3 regions of the Burkholderia sp. F1 genome follow, and region 1 is predicted to be linked to each of the others. Evidence: riboswitches for the same ligand, from Rfam matches in the RefSeq annotation. Region 1 holds a riboswitch; each other region holds the start of a gene.
The links. Region 1 has a riboswitch for ZMP and ZTP ahead of ACFIMZ_RS22035 (LysE family translocator). Riboswitches for the same ligand answer to the same signal wherever they lie in the genome.

Region 1 (4,274 bases):
CACCTTGCCTACGCTGGTGTTCCCACCCATCGGCGAACGGCTGGCGTTGCGCTACCGGCCCGGCATCGTCATTCCCGCCGGCCTGTTCACCATCGGGCTGGGGTTCTTCCTGATGCTCATCGGCAGCCGCATCGAACACGCGAGCTGGCTGACCGTGCTGCCAGGCTGCCTGCTGGCTGGCGCGGGCCTGGGCATCACCAATACCCCTGTGACCAACACCACGACGGGCTCGGTGTCCAGCGCACGCGCCGGCATGGCATCCGGCATCGACATGAGCGCCCGCATGATCTCCCTCGCCATCAACATCGCCTTGATGGGATTTCTGCTGGTGCAAGGGGTGCTGCAATTTCTGCAAATGGCGCTGGCCAAACCGTCCGACGAGGCATCCTTGCGCGCGCTGGCCAATCGTATTGCGTCCGGGAGCCTGCCTTCCGCCAGCGCTGGCGCATGGGCGTCCATGTCTGCGGAGACGCTGGCGGCGACTGGCCGCGCCGCGCTCGTGCACGGTTTCGGCGGGATCATGCTCTACAGCGGCATTGCTGTCTGCGTGCTCGCCAGTGTCAGCTTCCTGATCTTCCCGGACAGGCGGGCGCAGCCATGACCGGCCCCGGCGGGCAGTAGTACGTCTCTGACCTCGTCACAACACAATGTCACGCGGTCATGAGCGCGATCCGTTGCTGGCAATCTCCCGCAGGAATCGGATCGAAGCCTGTTCCAGTTGCGCGATGCCGGGCTCCTCCACCGGAAAGTGACCGCAGTTTTCCAGCATCACCAATCTCTTCTCGCCCTTGATGCGGTCAAAGAACTGCCGGCTCGATTCGAAGCCCGTCCAGCGGTCGTTTTCGGGGTGAGCAAGCAGGAAAGGACAGCGGTCGAAGTCCTCGGGCTCAATGTCCGGCCGCACGGCGAAAATTGACTGCATGAAATTGATCGGCACACGTACGCGGCCACCATAGGGATCCTCGGCAACGAGCCGGTTTAGCGATGGATCGTTCGACATCGCGCCCATTTTGGTAAACCACTTCACGGGCAGTCTCAGTCTGCCGATCAGAGGGGCACAGAAGGGCAACAGGGGCATCATGACGTGGCGCACCAGCGCGTTGCGGGCAAACTGTCGTTTCACCAGCGGCGAGCGCGGATCCGCAAGGGTCGTGGCGATCACGCCAGCAATCGGGCCGTCACCCATCCGCGCCGCGCACAGGTAAGCCAGATAGCCACCAAGGCTTCCGCCGCACAATACTACGCGTCGCCCAGTGTTCCGGTACTCGATGGATGCCAGATCGCATAGCAAGTCGGTCCACGCCTCATAGGAAACCAGTGAAGGAGGCGCCTGACTCAATCCATACCCCGGTAGATCCGGAGCGACTACCTCGTAGCCGGCGCTGTGCAATAGCTTGCCAATCGGCGCGAACAACCGGCCGTATCCTCCTCCTCCATGCACTACGACCACCGTCAGCGGCGATGCAGCGCAGGGAAATCGATCAACATGGATCGATGCTCCTCTCCAGGGGAGCCACTCTTCGTTCGGGCCGCTGGCGGCGGTTACTCGCGCATGTGCGGGAAAGAAGGATTGATACTGTTTCCAATAGGTTTCCGTCTTGTAGCTTGCCTGGGGCATCGGTAGATTTTGTGCGGAACGTGTTATCCAGGGCGATAACTCAACTGTTAGGGGCGTGGAAGGTCAGCATGAATCCGCGTTGCGCAGACCTCCTTAACGCAGGGGCGACGTACAACCGATGCGAGGCGTCGCTATTTCCTGGATTCGGATGCCATCCGCACCGCCAGACCTGTCAGAACGCTTCCCATCAGCCAGCGCTGCACCAATAGCCACGACGGGCGTCCTGACAGGAAGATAGATATCGATCCGGCTGTCACGACGATCAGTGCATTCACAGCGAGGCTGATCGAAATCTGAACGCTGCCAAGCGCCAGCGATTGTGCAAGAACACTGCCATGTCCTGGCGTAATGAACTGGGGAAGCAGCGACAGATACATGACGGCGATTTTGGGATTCGCCAGGTTAGTGACAAACCCCATGCCAAAGAGCTTCCTTGGAGTATCGACCGGTAGGTCGCGCACTGCAAACGCGGATCGTCCGCCCGGTCTGACCGCTTGCCAGGCAAGATACAAAAGGTACAAAGCGCCGCCAAAGCGAAGCGCATCGTATGCGTAAGGTACCGCAAATACGAAAGCCGTAATTCCGAATGCCGCACAGAGCATATAGAACACAAAGCCCAGAGCAACACCCCCCAACGAAATGAGGCCTGCGCGTCTACCTTGGCAAATTGAGCGGGAAATCAGATAAATCATGTTCGGCCCCGGCGTTAGAACCATTCCCAACGCCACAAGAGCGAACATGAGCAATTGTGTGAAATCAGGCATAACCCATCTCCAGGGATAGTAGGTAATGCCCAGGCGCGCGGCGGCAGCAACCTCACGCTCCCCGATAGTGTTCTATCTATATGCGCCAGTCACGTGAGTGAAGAAATCCTAGCATGTCTTCTAGTCTGCCGTCTCGATCCGGACTTCCGCCTGCATGCCCCTGCTCTTCCTCAGCATTCCGACACACAACTCCTGCGCGAGCACGCTCGCCGGCGAAGCCGCTTCCGCGACGCCAAGGGCCACGTATGGGATGCTCATGGGGAAAATTGCGCCCGCCGGAGATGATTTTGGTGCGTCTCCCGGTAAGGCTTGTAGCGTCGTAGATTTCTGTCCAGGATTTCTATAGCAGATCAAAGGTCCAGAGCGACGAATGCAAGACATGATCCGGGGAGTCGCGCCCGCCGAGCCGCCGGATGGGTGAGCGTTTCCGATACCGCGCTCGCGACGCTGCCGCTACCCGTGCAACTCCCGATCCTCGACGCTGGCGCGTTTCCGGCTTTGCTTCATTACGATCAAGCGACCATTGCCCGACACCCGCTCCCGAGCCAAGCCGACATGAAGCCTGCCCCGCTCCGACCCGCGCAGCCGACCGCGTTGCCCGCCATGCCCGCCGCGCATGCGGTGCCCGACCGCAGGCGCATCCGCCGCGACGCGCAATCGGTCGCGTTTGCCGTGACCGGCGACCCGCGCGGCCACCCGGTCGTCGTGCTGCACGGCGGGCCCGGCAGCGGCAGCCAGCCCGGCATCCTGCGCCTGTTCGACCTGACGCGCGTGCGCGTCGTGCTCGTCGACCAGCGCGGCGCCGGCGCGTCGTCGCCGCGCGGCGGCACACGCCACAACAGCACGGCGCGGCTGATCGGCGATCTGGAAGCGATTCGCGAACGGCTCGGCATCGCGCGCTGGGGCGTCGTCGGCGGATCGTGGGGCGCGGCGCTTGCGCTCGCCTATGCAGGCCGGCATCCCGAGCGCGTAACCGGCGTCGTGATGCGCGGCCTGTTCCTGACGTCGCCGCGCGAAGTGCGCCGCCTGTTCACGACGTCGCGCACGCGCGCGCCGCGCGAATGGCGGCGCCTGTGCGCATCGGCGGGCTGCCGCGATCCGCTGCGCCTGCCGTCGTGCTGCGCGCGGCGGCTGCGTCCCGGCGCGGGCGCGGCCGGACAGCGCGCGGTCGCGCTCGCGTGGCGCGCGTACGAGGACGCGGTCCTCGCGTCGCCGCAATCGCGCCATCCGCGTGCGCGCACGATCCGCTCGCACCCGGGCGTCCTCCGGTTGATCGACAAGTACCGGATCCAGGCGCATTACCTGCGGCACGGCTGCTGGCTCGGCGAACGCCGGCTGCTCGCGCTCGCACGCCGCGCGGCAGACGCTGGCGTGCCGCTGTTCGCCGCGCACGGCATGCGCGATCCCGTCTGCCCTATCGGCAACGTCGCGCGGCTCAGCCGCGCCGTGCCCGCCGCCCGGATCGAGCGCGTGCCGGCCGGGCATCTGGCAGGCGACCCGGCATTGGCCCGCAGCGTCGCCCGCGCAATCCATGCGATGTTCGCGGCGATGCCGTGCGCGTAACCGCGCGCACCGCGCGAAGCCCGGAACCGGTTCAGCCGGCCACGCGGTTCCGCCGCGAAGCGCTCAATCCCACGCATAGCGCACGCCGACCCACGCGCCGCGCGGCGCGCCCGGCCCGACGAACTGCTCGTGCACCGGATTCGCGCCGTCGAACGTGTGGTTCGGTCCGTTGAAGAAGTTCTGGCCGAGCACGCCGAAGCTCGCATAGCGCTTGTCGAACAGGTTCGTCACGCTCGCGAAGACCTCGAACCGCTTCGTGATCCGGTACCGCATGTCGAGATCGACGAGCACGTAGCCCGCGATCCTGCCGTTCACGTCCTGGTTGTTCT
Region 2 (4,274 bases), on a different replicon from region 1:
GTCGCGCTCCTTACTGGGCCTGACGCTGCAGGATGTTCGAGAACTCTTCGATGAAGGTCTCGAAGCGGATCGCGAGGCGGTCGATGTCGTGCGCGTAGCGGTTGTAGGCGACGACGGCCGGAATCGCGGCGAACAGGCCGATCGCGGTGGCGACGAGCGCTTCGGCGATGCCCGGCGCGACGTTCGCGAGCGTTGCCTGCTGGACGTTCGCGAGGCCGCGGAACGAGTTCATGATCCCCCAGACCGTGCCGAACAGACCGATGTACGGGCTGACCGAGCCGACCGACGCGAGGAATGCCAGGTTCGCTTCGAGCACGTCCATCTCGCGCTGGAACGACGCGCGCATCGCACGCCGCGCGCCGTCGAGCACGAGGCCCGGGTCGCTGATGCGCTTTTCCTTCGCCTTCAGGAATTCGCGCATCCCCGATTCGAAGATCCGCTCGAGCGCGCCGATCGTGTGGCGGTTGTTCGCCGCACTCTGATACAAGGCCTGCAGGTCGCCGCCCGACCAGAAATCCCGTTCGAAACGCTCGGTCTGTGCGCGTGCGCGGCGGATCGCGAACCACTTGCGGAAGATGAAGGTCCACGACATCAGCGACAGCAGCAGCAGCAGTCCCATCACGGCCTGGGCCAGGACGCTCGCATTGAGGACGAGGGAAATGATCGACAGGTCTTGAGAAGTGTTCATAGAGGTTTGAGTAACGTCCCTTCGGGGGCGCCCGGCTAAGGGGCCCGGCTAGGCGTTCCCGGCCGGGGTTGCCCGGCGCGGGCGCTGCGCTGCGCGCGGGGTGCCGCTGCCGCGCCTGACGCCGAACCTTGCTTAGTATCGGTTCAGGAAGGCAAGTTCATAGGCTTTGTCTAAACGGGGCTCACGCGAGCCTCGTTGACAACACAGTGTGCCCGGCGTCGATGACGGGCCCGCGTTGCAGCGCGTCGAGCACCGTCGGCGGGATTGCCGCCGGCCGGATGCCCGTGCGGTCGACGCAGCCGATGCGGATCTGCCCGGCGACGAGCAGCGTGTCGCCATGCCACGCTTCCTGCATGAATTCCACCGACGCGCGGCCGATCCGTCCGGGCCGGCTCGTGATCGCGAGCGTATCGTCGAGCCGCGCCGGCGCGCGATAGTCGAGCGCCGTGCTGCGGACGATGAAGATCGCGCCCGTTTCGTCGGCGAGGCGCCGCTGGTCGATGCCGCAGGCGCGCAGCCATTCGGTGCGCGCGCGCTCGAAGAATTTCAGGTAGTTGGCATAGAAGACGATGCCGCCTGCGTCGGTATCCTCGTAATACACGCGAACCGGCCAGGTGAAGCCGGAAGGCGCTTCCGGGGGGCGGGTAGGCTGAGTCATGGCGCGCATTTTACCGGAAGCGGGGAGGCCGCCTTGCAACCGATTCGTAACGGAATGTTCCGGGCCGCGAGCCGGCCGCCGGGGCGGCTCGCGGCGGACCGTCAGCCGCGATGGACGGTGAGGCCGGCCGGCGCCTGGGCGACGGGCATCATCTCGATCGTGTTGATGTTCACGTGCGCGGGACGCGTCGCGATCCAGTAGATCGTGTCGGCGATGTCCTCGGCCGTGAGCGGCTGGACGTTCGCGTACACGCCGGCCGCCTTCGCGTCGTCGCCGCGGAAGCGGACGTTCGAGAATTCGGTGCCGCCGCACAGGCCCGGCTCGATGTCGGTGACGCGCAGCGGCGTGCCGATCAGGTCGGCGCGCAGGTTCAGGCTGAATTGCCTGACGAAAGCCTTGGTGGCGCCATAGACGTTGCCGCCCGGGTACGGGTAGGTGCCGGCAACCGAGCCGAGGTTGAAGATATGGCCGCGACCGCGCGCGATCATGCCCGGCAGCAGCGCGTGCGTGACCGTCACGAGGCCCGAGCAGTTGGTGTCGATCATCGTCTGCCACTCGTCGAGGCTGGCCTTGTGGGCAGGCTCGACGCCGAGCGCGAGACCGGCGTTGTTGACAAGCACGTCGAGCGCGGCGAACTCGGCGGGAAGGGCGGCCGGCACGGCTTCGACGGCGGCGCGGTCGCGCACGTCGAGCTCGAGCGGCAGCAGTGCGTCGCCGAGCTCGGCCGCGAGCGCGTCGAGACGATCCTTGCGGCGCGCGGTCGCGACGACGCGATGGCCGCCCTTGACGAAGGCACGGGCGATGGCGGCGCCGAAGCCGGCGGACGCGCCTGTGACGAACACGATCATTGCTGCTCCTGGTCGGTAGGGTAGCGGGTGGGGAACCTGCAAGCCTACTGAGATTGCCGCACCGCGGCAAGGCGCAAAGCTCAGCCGGCGCGGGTGGCGCAACTCTGTCCCCGTTTGTTTGCGGTGGCCGCCGCGCGGTTGCCTATTCATGACGCATCCAATAAACTAACGCGCTCATCACCCCTGCGTGACTGGCGATAGAACCCCCGGGTTCAAGGTGGAGCATCCCACCGTGAAGCGCAGGGCGCCGTTTTTGCCGTTCGCCTGGGCAGCCGTTGTGCGCCGTCGCGTGCATCGCCGGTGGCTGTCCCTGCCTCACGTCATACGGATTCTTCCGCCACGTCGAGCTGGTGCCGCCAGCAGCGCAATGTACTCGGCCACCCCGGTCAACCTGTACACACTTAACGGAAACCGTATGTTTGACAGAGCCCAAAGCACCATTGCGAACGTCGATCCCGAAGTCTTTGCAGCGATCGAGCAGGAAAACCGCCGCCAGGAAGATCACATCGAGCTGATCGCGTCGGAAAACTACACGAGCCCGGCCGTGATGGCCGCACAGGGCTCGCAGCTCACGAACAAGTACGCCGAAGGGTATCCGGGCAAGCGCTACTACGGCGGCTGCGAATACGTCGACGTCGTCGAGCAGCTCGCGATCGACCGCGTGAAGGAGCTGTTCGGCGCCGAAGCCGCGAACGTCCAGCCGAACTCGGGTTCGCAGGCGAACCAGGGCGTGTTCTTCGCGATGCTCAAGCCGGGCGACACGATCATGGGCATGAGCCTCGCGCACGGCGGCCACCTGACGCACGGCTCGCCCGTGAACATGTCGGGCAAGTGGTTCAACGTCGTCAGCTATGGCCTGAACGAAAGCGAAGACATCGATTACGAAGCGGCCGAGCAGCTTGCGCAGGAGCACAAGCCGAAGCTGATCGTCGCGGGCGCGTCGGCGTTCGCGCTGAAGATCGACTTCGAGCGTCTCGCGAAGATCGCGAAGTCGGTCGGCGCGTACCTGATGGTCGACATGGCGCACTACGCGGGCCTGATCGCCGCGGGCGTCTACCCGAACCCGGTGCCGCACGCCGATTTCGTCACGACCACGACCCACAAGAGCCTGCGCGGCCCGCGCGGCGGCGTGATCCTGATGAAGGCCGAGTACGAGAAGCAGATCAACTCGGCGATCTTCCCGGGCATCCAGGGCGGCCCGCTGATGCACGTGATCGCCGCGAAGGCCGTCGCGTTCAAGGAAGCGCTGTCGCCGGACTTCAAGGCATACCAGCAGAAGGTGGTCGAGAATGCGCGCGTGCTGGCCGAGACGCTGGTCAAGCGCGGCCTGCGCATCGTGTCGGGCCGCACCGAAAGCCACGTGATGCTGGTCGACCTGCGTGCGAAGCAGATCACCGGCAAGGCAGCGGAAGCCGCGCTCGGCGCCGCGCACATCACGGTCAACAAGAACGCGATCCCGAACGATCCGGAAAAGCCGTTCGTCACGAGCGGCGTCCGTCTCGGCTCGCCGGCGATGACGACGCGCGGCTTCGGCACGGCCGAGGCCGAGCTGGTCGGCAACCTGATCGCCGACGTGCTCGACAACCCGGAAGATGCAGCGACGATCGAGCGCGTGCGCGCGCAAGTGGCCGAGCTGACCAAGCGTTTCCCGGTCTATCGCTGATCGCTCATGCGCTGCCCGTTCTGCCGCAGCGACGACACGCAGGTGGTGGATTCGCGCGTGTCCGAAGACGGCGCCGCGATTCGCCGGCGCCGCCGCTGCTCCGCCTGCGACAAGCGTTTCACGACGTACGAACGGGTCGAACTGGCCCTGCCGGCCGTCGTGAAGAAGGACGGCAGCCGCACGGAATTCGACCGTCGCAAGATCGTCGCCAGCATGCAACTCGCGCTGCGCAAGCGGCCGGTTGCGGCTGACGCGATCGATGCGGCGGTCGCCCGCATCGAATATCTGCTGCTCGCGACAGGCGAGCGCGAAGTGCGTAGCGAGAAGCTCGGCGAACTCGTGATGAACGAGTTGCGCGGCCTCGATACGATTGCCTATGTGCGCTTTGCATCGGTGTATCGCCGGTTCGAAGACGTG
Region 3 (4,274 bases), on a different replicon from region 1:
TGCGGTATTTCACGCGCAGCAGCGTCGTGCATCTGCGGATCCCGCCGGATGCGATCGGCGTCGACAGCATCGGCCATTTCGCGTTCTTCCATAGCCGCTTCGAAGCGACGCTGTGGCCGATTTCGCTCGGCTGGCTGAAGACCGGGACGCTCGCGCCGGCGACGCCCGGCCGGATCGTGTCCGAGCGCGACGCGCCGAGGCAGGCCGATGCGGAGCCGGCGGTCGAGCATCAGATCGTGCTGTTGTGAGCGGGCGGGTTGACCTGTCGAGCGAGGTGCGGATGTGCTGCTGAGTCCACATGAAATCGCCGCGCTGATGGTGCTGGCCAGCGCGCCATGCCAGCTGGACGGCGAGCTGGCGGAGGTCCGTGCGCTGCTCGGCCACGGCCTCGTCCAGCTCGACGCCGATGCGAGCGAGCACGCGCGCGTGCTGCTGTCGGTTCAGGGGCGGGACGTCGTGTCGCGGCTGGCGTCGACGCCGGCTGCGCGGGGGTAGTGGTCAGCGCGTACCCGGGGCGCCGGTAACCGGGATCGTCAGTTCCATGCTTCGCCAAACACGTCACCCAGCACGCGGGATTTCCATTGGCATTCGCGCCACTCGAGATCCGCTTCGGAGTCGAACACCACGCCGCCGCCGACGCCATATACGCCGGTGCCGTTTCTTTCCAGCACAAGCGTCCGGATGGCGACATTCAGCGAAAAATCCCCGTTGGGCGCCATCCATCCGATGCTGCCGCAATAGAGGCCGCGATCCGCCATTTCAAGTTGCCGGATGCCGCGCATGGCGGCGATCTTCGGCGCGCCGACGACCGAGCCGCACGGGAAGAGTGCGCGCAGCACGTCGAAGAAGGGGGTGTGCCCGATATCCGCGTTGATCGTCGACGTCAGCGTCCAGATGGACGGGTAGCGTTCAAGCTCGAACAGCTTCCCGACGGTGACGGAGCCGGTGCGGGCGATTCTGCCCATGTCGTTGCGCAGCAGGTCGACGATCATCGCGTTCTCGGCCCGGTCTTTCGAGCTTGCCTGCAGCATGCGCGCGGACATCCGGTCCGCTTCCGGGTCCGCATGCCGGGGCGCGGTGCCTTTCATCGGGCGGCTCGTCAGGATTCCTCCGGAGCGGGACAGGAAAAGCTCGGGCGAGAAGGACAGGACATATGAGTCGCCATCGTCGATATAGGCCGCATGCGAGACCGGGTGCAGATTGATCAGGCTGCGATAGAGCGACTCCGGGTCACCTTCGTACCTGACGTCGACCGGAAGCGTGTAGTTGATCTGGTAGACATCCCCATTCTCGATCGAGCGCTTGATGGCCGAGATCCTTTCCTTGTATTCGTCGAAGCCGATTCTCGGGCGAGCACTGAGAATGCGGCTGGAGCGATGCGCCGGCAGGGATTTCCACGCGGGCTCGTGCGACGCGCGCTCGAAGACGAGGGCGGTCAGGCGAGGCGTGGCGTTGTCCGCGGAATGCGAACCGTTTTCCATCAGCGCGGGTTCGAGCCACTCGCCCAGGGAATAGGCGAGTTTGAGGGCAATCCAGCGGCCTTCCTTTTGTGCATCGTCGATATCGGCGATGGCCTGCGGCAGTTCATCGACCGTGCTGGCGGAAATTTTCTTGACGAATCCATGCAGCGCAAGGGCGCTGTCCTGGATGGCATTTTCAAAGCGGCAAGTGACCATCAGACCCGCCGCGCGATGAGCGCGCCGGTTTCCGGCGCATGCGTGGACGAACGGAATGATCCGGGAACCCGGAGGCAATGGGAGGCGCGGGAGAGGGCGGGCATATTCCTGACCGTCGAATGGTTCAAAGGGAAACAGGCCCAGGCGCGCGGCAACACGATTCACGTCGCGCTTCCCGATAGTGTTCTATCTCGTGGCGCCAGTTACGCGACGCGCCGATTCTCTCATACCCGTATCGGCTTTTGTCGTTCGTGTCGTGAGCGCATTCAATGCGGGACGCGGTCACCACGAGGCCGCGAATGCCGCCGGTCCTTCGTGCGATGGAAAATGCGGCAGCACTTCCTCGGCCAGTTCCTGTATCACCTCCGCCGCTGGCCGTGGCGAGAACTGGATACCCAGCGCGGCATGGTTGACGCCCGCTTCCCGCCATTCCTGCAGCAACGCGATCAGCCCCTTGCGTCCGGTTCGCAATATGAACCCGCCGCGCAGCGGGGTGCGCGGGAAGTCAGGATCGTCCACCAGATCCAGCCATTCGTTGGTCATGTGCGGCCGGAATCCGCCGTCGGGAATCAAGGCGCGCCACACGCGGATTTTCTCGGCCAGGCGCTGCGGCCCCAGGCAGTCGTGCGTGGCGCCGGGATAGGTCAGCCAGCCATCCGCTTGCGCGGCGATCCATGCCTGCGACTGGCCGGACGAACCGGTGACGATCAGCGGAACCATGCCGGCGGCGGGCTTGGGCAGGCACTCGGCGCCGTCGAAACGCCCCAGCGGCGAATCGATCGCCAGGTGGCCCGCCCCCATGAGCTGGCGGAAATACCCGACCGCCTGCGCGAACCGTGCGCCCCGTGCTTCATGTGCCAGGCCATAGGCCGGAAATTCGATGGGCCGGTCGCCTGACGCGATGCCCAGCACCAGCCGGCCGCCCGACAACCGGTCGATGGTGGCTGATGCCTTGGCCAGGTCGATCGGATGGCGCAACGAGAAGATTGCGCTGCCCGTTGCCAGTGCAACTTTCTTCGTCCTTGCGGCAAGGAAGGCCAGATAGGTGAAGGGATCGAATACCTGTCCGGCGTCGCCGAACGACGGATCGAACAACGGCACGTCGCGCACCCATACGGCGGCAAAGCCGCGGCGGTCGAGGTCCGCGACGAGGTCCGCCTGCCCGGCCAGCGCGCGCATGTCGCCGTCATAGACGCGCAGCGGCAGAAAGATGCCGATCGTCAGCCGGTCGGGCGCGAACATCCGCCGGTAGCCCGGATGCACGGCAAACGCGGGATAGGAGGCCCCGCATGGAGCCTGGAGGGAATCCATGTCGTTCATGTTCTTTGAGTCCTTGAATTCATGCATGCGTTGCGGGCGCGGGCAGCGTGACGCCCTTGCGTACCGCGGGTCGTGCCGAGACACGCTCATGCCACGCGCACAGGTGCCGATGCCGGCCGAAATCCAGGTCGATGATCCGCGCGATGTGCGTCCAGCCGAAGGTGGCGATGTCGGCGATGGAATAGTCGTTGCCGGCCAGGTACGCATGCGCGGCCAGGCGCGCGTCGAGCACCGCGAAGGCGTCCTCCGTCAGGCGCCGGTAGCGTTCGATGGCGGCCGGGATGCGTTCGTCGGCGAGCAGCTCGAAGTGGACGCGCTGACCGAGGATCGGCCCCATGCTCGACGCTTGGAACTGCAGCCACTTGATCGCCTCCCAGCGGGCCTGGGTACCTTTCGGCAGGAGCCTGCCGGTCTTTTCGGCGAGATAGAGCAGGATGGCAGCCGACTCGAACAGCGTGATGCCGGTCTCGTCATCCGTGATGACCGGAATGCGGCCGTGCGGATTCAGCGCGAGAAACGCCGGCTGCCGGTGTTCGCCCGAGTCGACTCGGACGTGATGCAGGCGATAGGGCAGCGCCAGTTCCTCCAGCGCAATCGTTGCCTTGAAGCCGTTGGGCGAGCTGTCGGTGTAGAGGTCGATCATCGTGCGCTTTCTATGTTTAGATAATCTGAATCAAGTTGAAAAACTAAACTTGAGTCATTGTCTTTCACGTGAAACGTCCGAAAAAGCGATAATTTCTACCCGACGAATTTAGATAATCTAAATCCAATGTCCACCTTTCTTCCGTTGCAGGCCTTGCGTACCTTTGTCGAAGTCGGTCAACGCGGCAGCGTCAAGGCGGCTGCCCAGGCGCTGCATGTCACGCCGGGCGCCGTCAGCCAGCAAATCCGGCTGCTGGAGGACCGGCTCGGCGTGGCGCTGTTCGAGCGGGCGCGACAGGGCGTGCGCCTGACCGAGGCCGGCGCCGGCGTCCATCCGTCGCTGCGCGATGCCTTTGCACAGATCGATGCGGCCGTGGATGCGCTGGAAGCGATCAAGGCTCGCCAGACCCTGACGGTCAGCACCGTGGCGACCTTTGCCGCGTCGTGGCTGGTGCCGCGTCTGGGGCGCTTCAACGCGCGCCACCCGCATATCGAGGTGCGCGTCGAGGCGACGTCCGCGCTGGTGGATTTGCGCCGTGATCGCGTGGACGTGGCGCTGCGTCACGGTCTGGGGCGTTATCCCGGGCTGGAGGTCACGCGGCTCATGGCGCCGGTGCTGGTGCCGGTGGCCAGCCC

Region 2: linked by a shared signal. The riboswitch ahead of glyA (serine hydroxymethyltransferase) and the one ahead of ACFIMZ_RS22035 (LysE family translocator) in region 1 are both predicted to bind ZMP and ZTP.
Region 3: linked by a shared signal. The riboswitch ahead of ACFIMZ_RS36840 (aminodeoxychorismate synthase component I) and the one ahead of ACFIMZ_RS22035 (LysE family translocator) in region 1 are both predicted to bind ZMP and ZTP.

What each region holds. Positions count from the first base shown of each region.
Region 1 is NZ_CP172422.1:668,379-672,652, reverse strand. Features, by position in the region: gene ACFIMZ_RS22045 (MFS transporter) at 1-601, shown strand, start outside; gene ACFIMZ_RS22040 (alpha/beta hydrolase) at 659-1,618, opposite strand; gene ACFIMZ_RS22035 (LysE family translocator) at 1,750-2,382, opposite strand; ZMP/ZTP riboswitch at 2,403-2,485, opposite strand; gene ACFIMZ_RS22030 (hypothetical protein) at 2,503-2,640, opposite strand; gene ACFIMZ_RS22025 (alpha/beta fold hydrolase) at 2,986-3,945, shown strand; gene ACFIMZ_RS22020 (TonB-dependent receptor) at 4,009-4,274, opposite strand, start outside.
Region 2 is NZ_CP172421.1:882,341-886,614, forward strand. Features, by position in the region: gene tolQ (protein TolQ) at 11-688, opposite strand; gene ybgC (tol-pal system-associated acyl-CoA thioesterase) at 870-1,355, opposite strand; gene ACFIMZ_RS04305 (SDR family NAD(P)-dependent oxidoreductase) at 1,448-2,194, opposite strand; ZMP/ZTP riboswitch at 2,372-2,471, shown strand; gene glyA (serine hydroxymethyltransferase) at 2,610-3,857, shown strand; gene nrdR (transcriptional regulator NrdR) at 3,864-4,274, shown strand, end outside.
Region 3 is NZ_CP172423.1:578,678-582,951, reverse strand. Features, by position in the region: gene ACFIMZ_RS36850 (alpha/beta hydrolase family protein) at 1-248, shown strand, start outside; gene ACFIMZ_RS36845 (hypothetical protein) at 283-495, shown strand; gene ACFIMZ_RS36840 (aminodeoxychorismate synthase component I) at 534-1,676, opposite strand; ZMP/ZTP riboswitch at 1,808-1,893, opposite strand; gene ACFIMZ_RS36835 (LLM class oxidoreductase) at 1,959-2,996, opposite strand; gene ACFIMZ_RS36830 (glutathione S-transferase family protein) at 3,016-3,639, opposite strand; gene gcvA (transcriptional regulator GcvA) at 3,766-4,274, shown strand, end outside.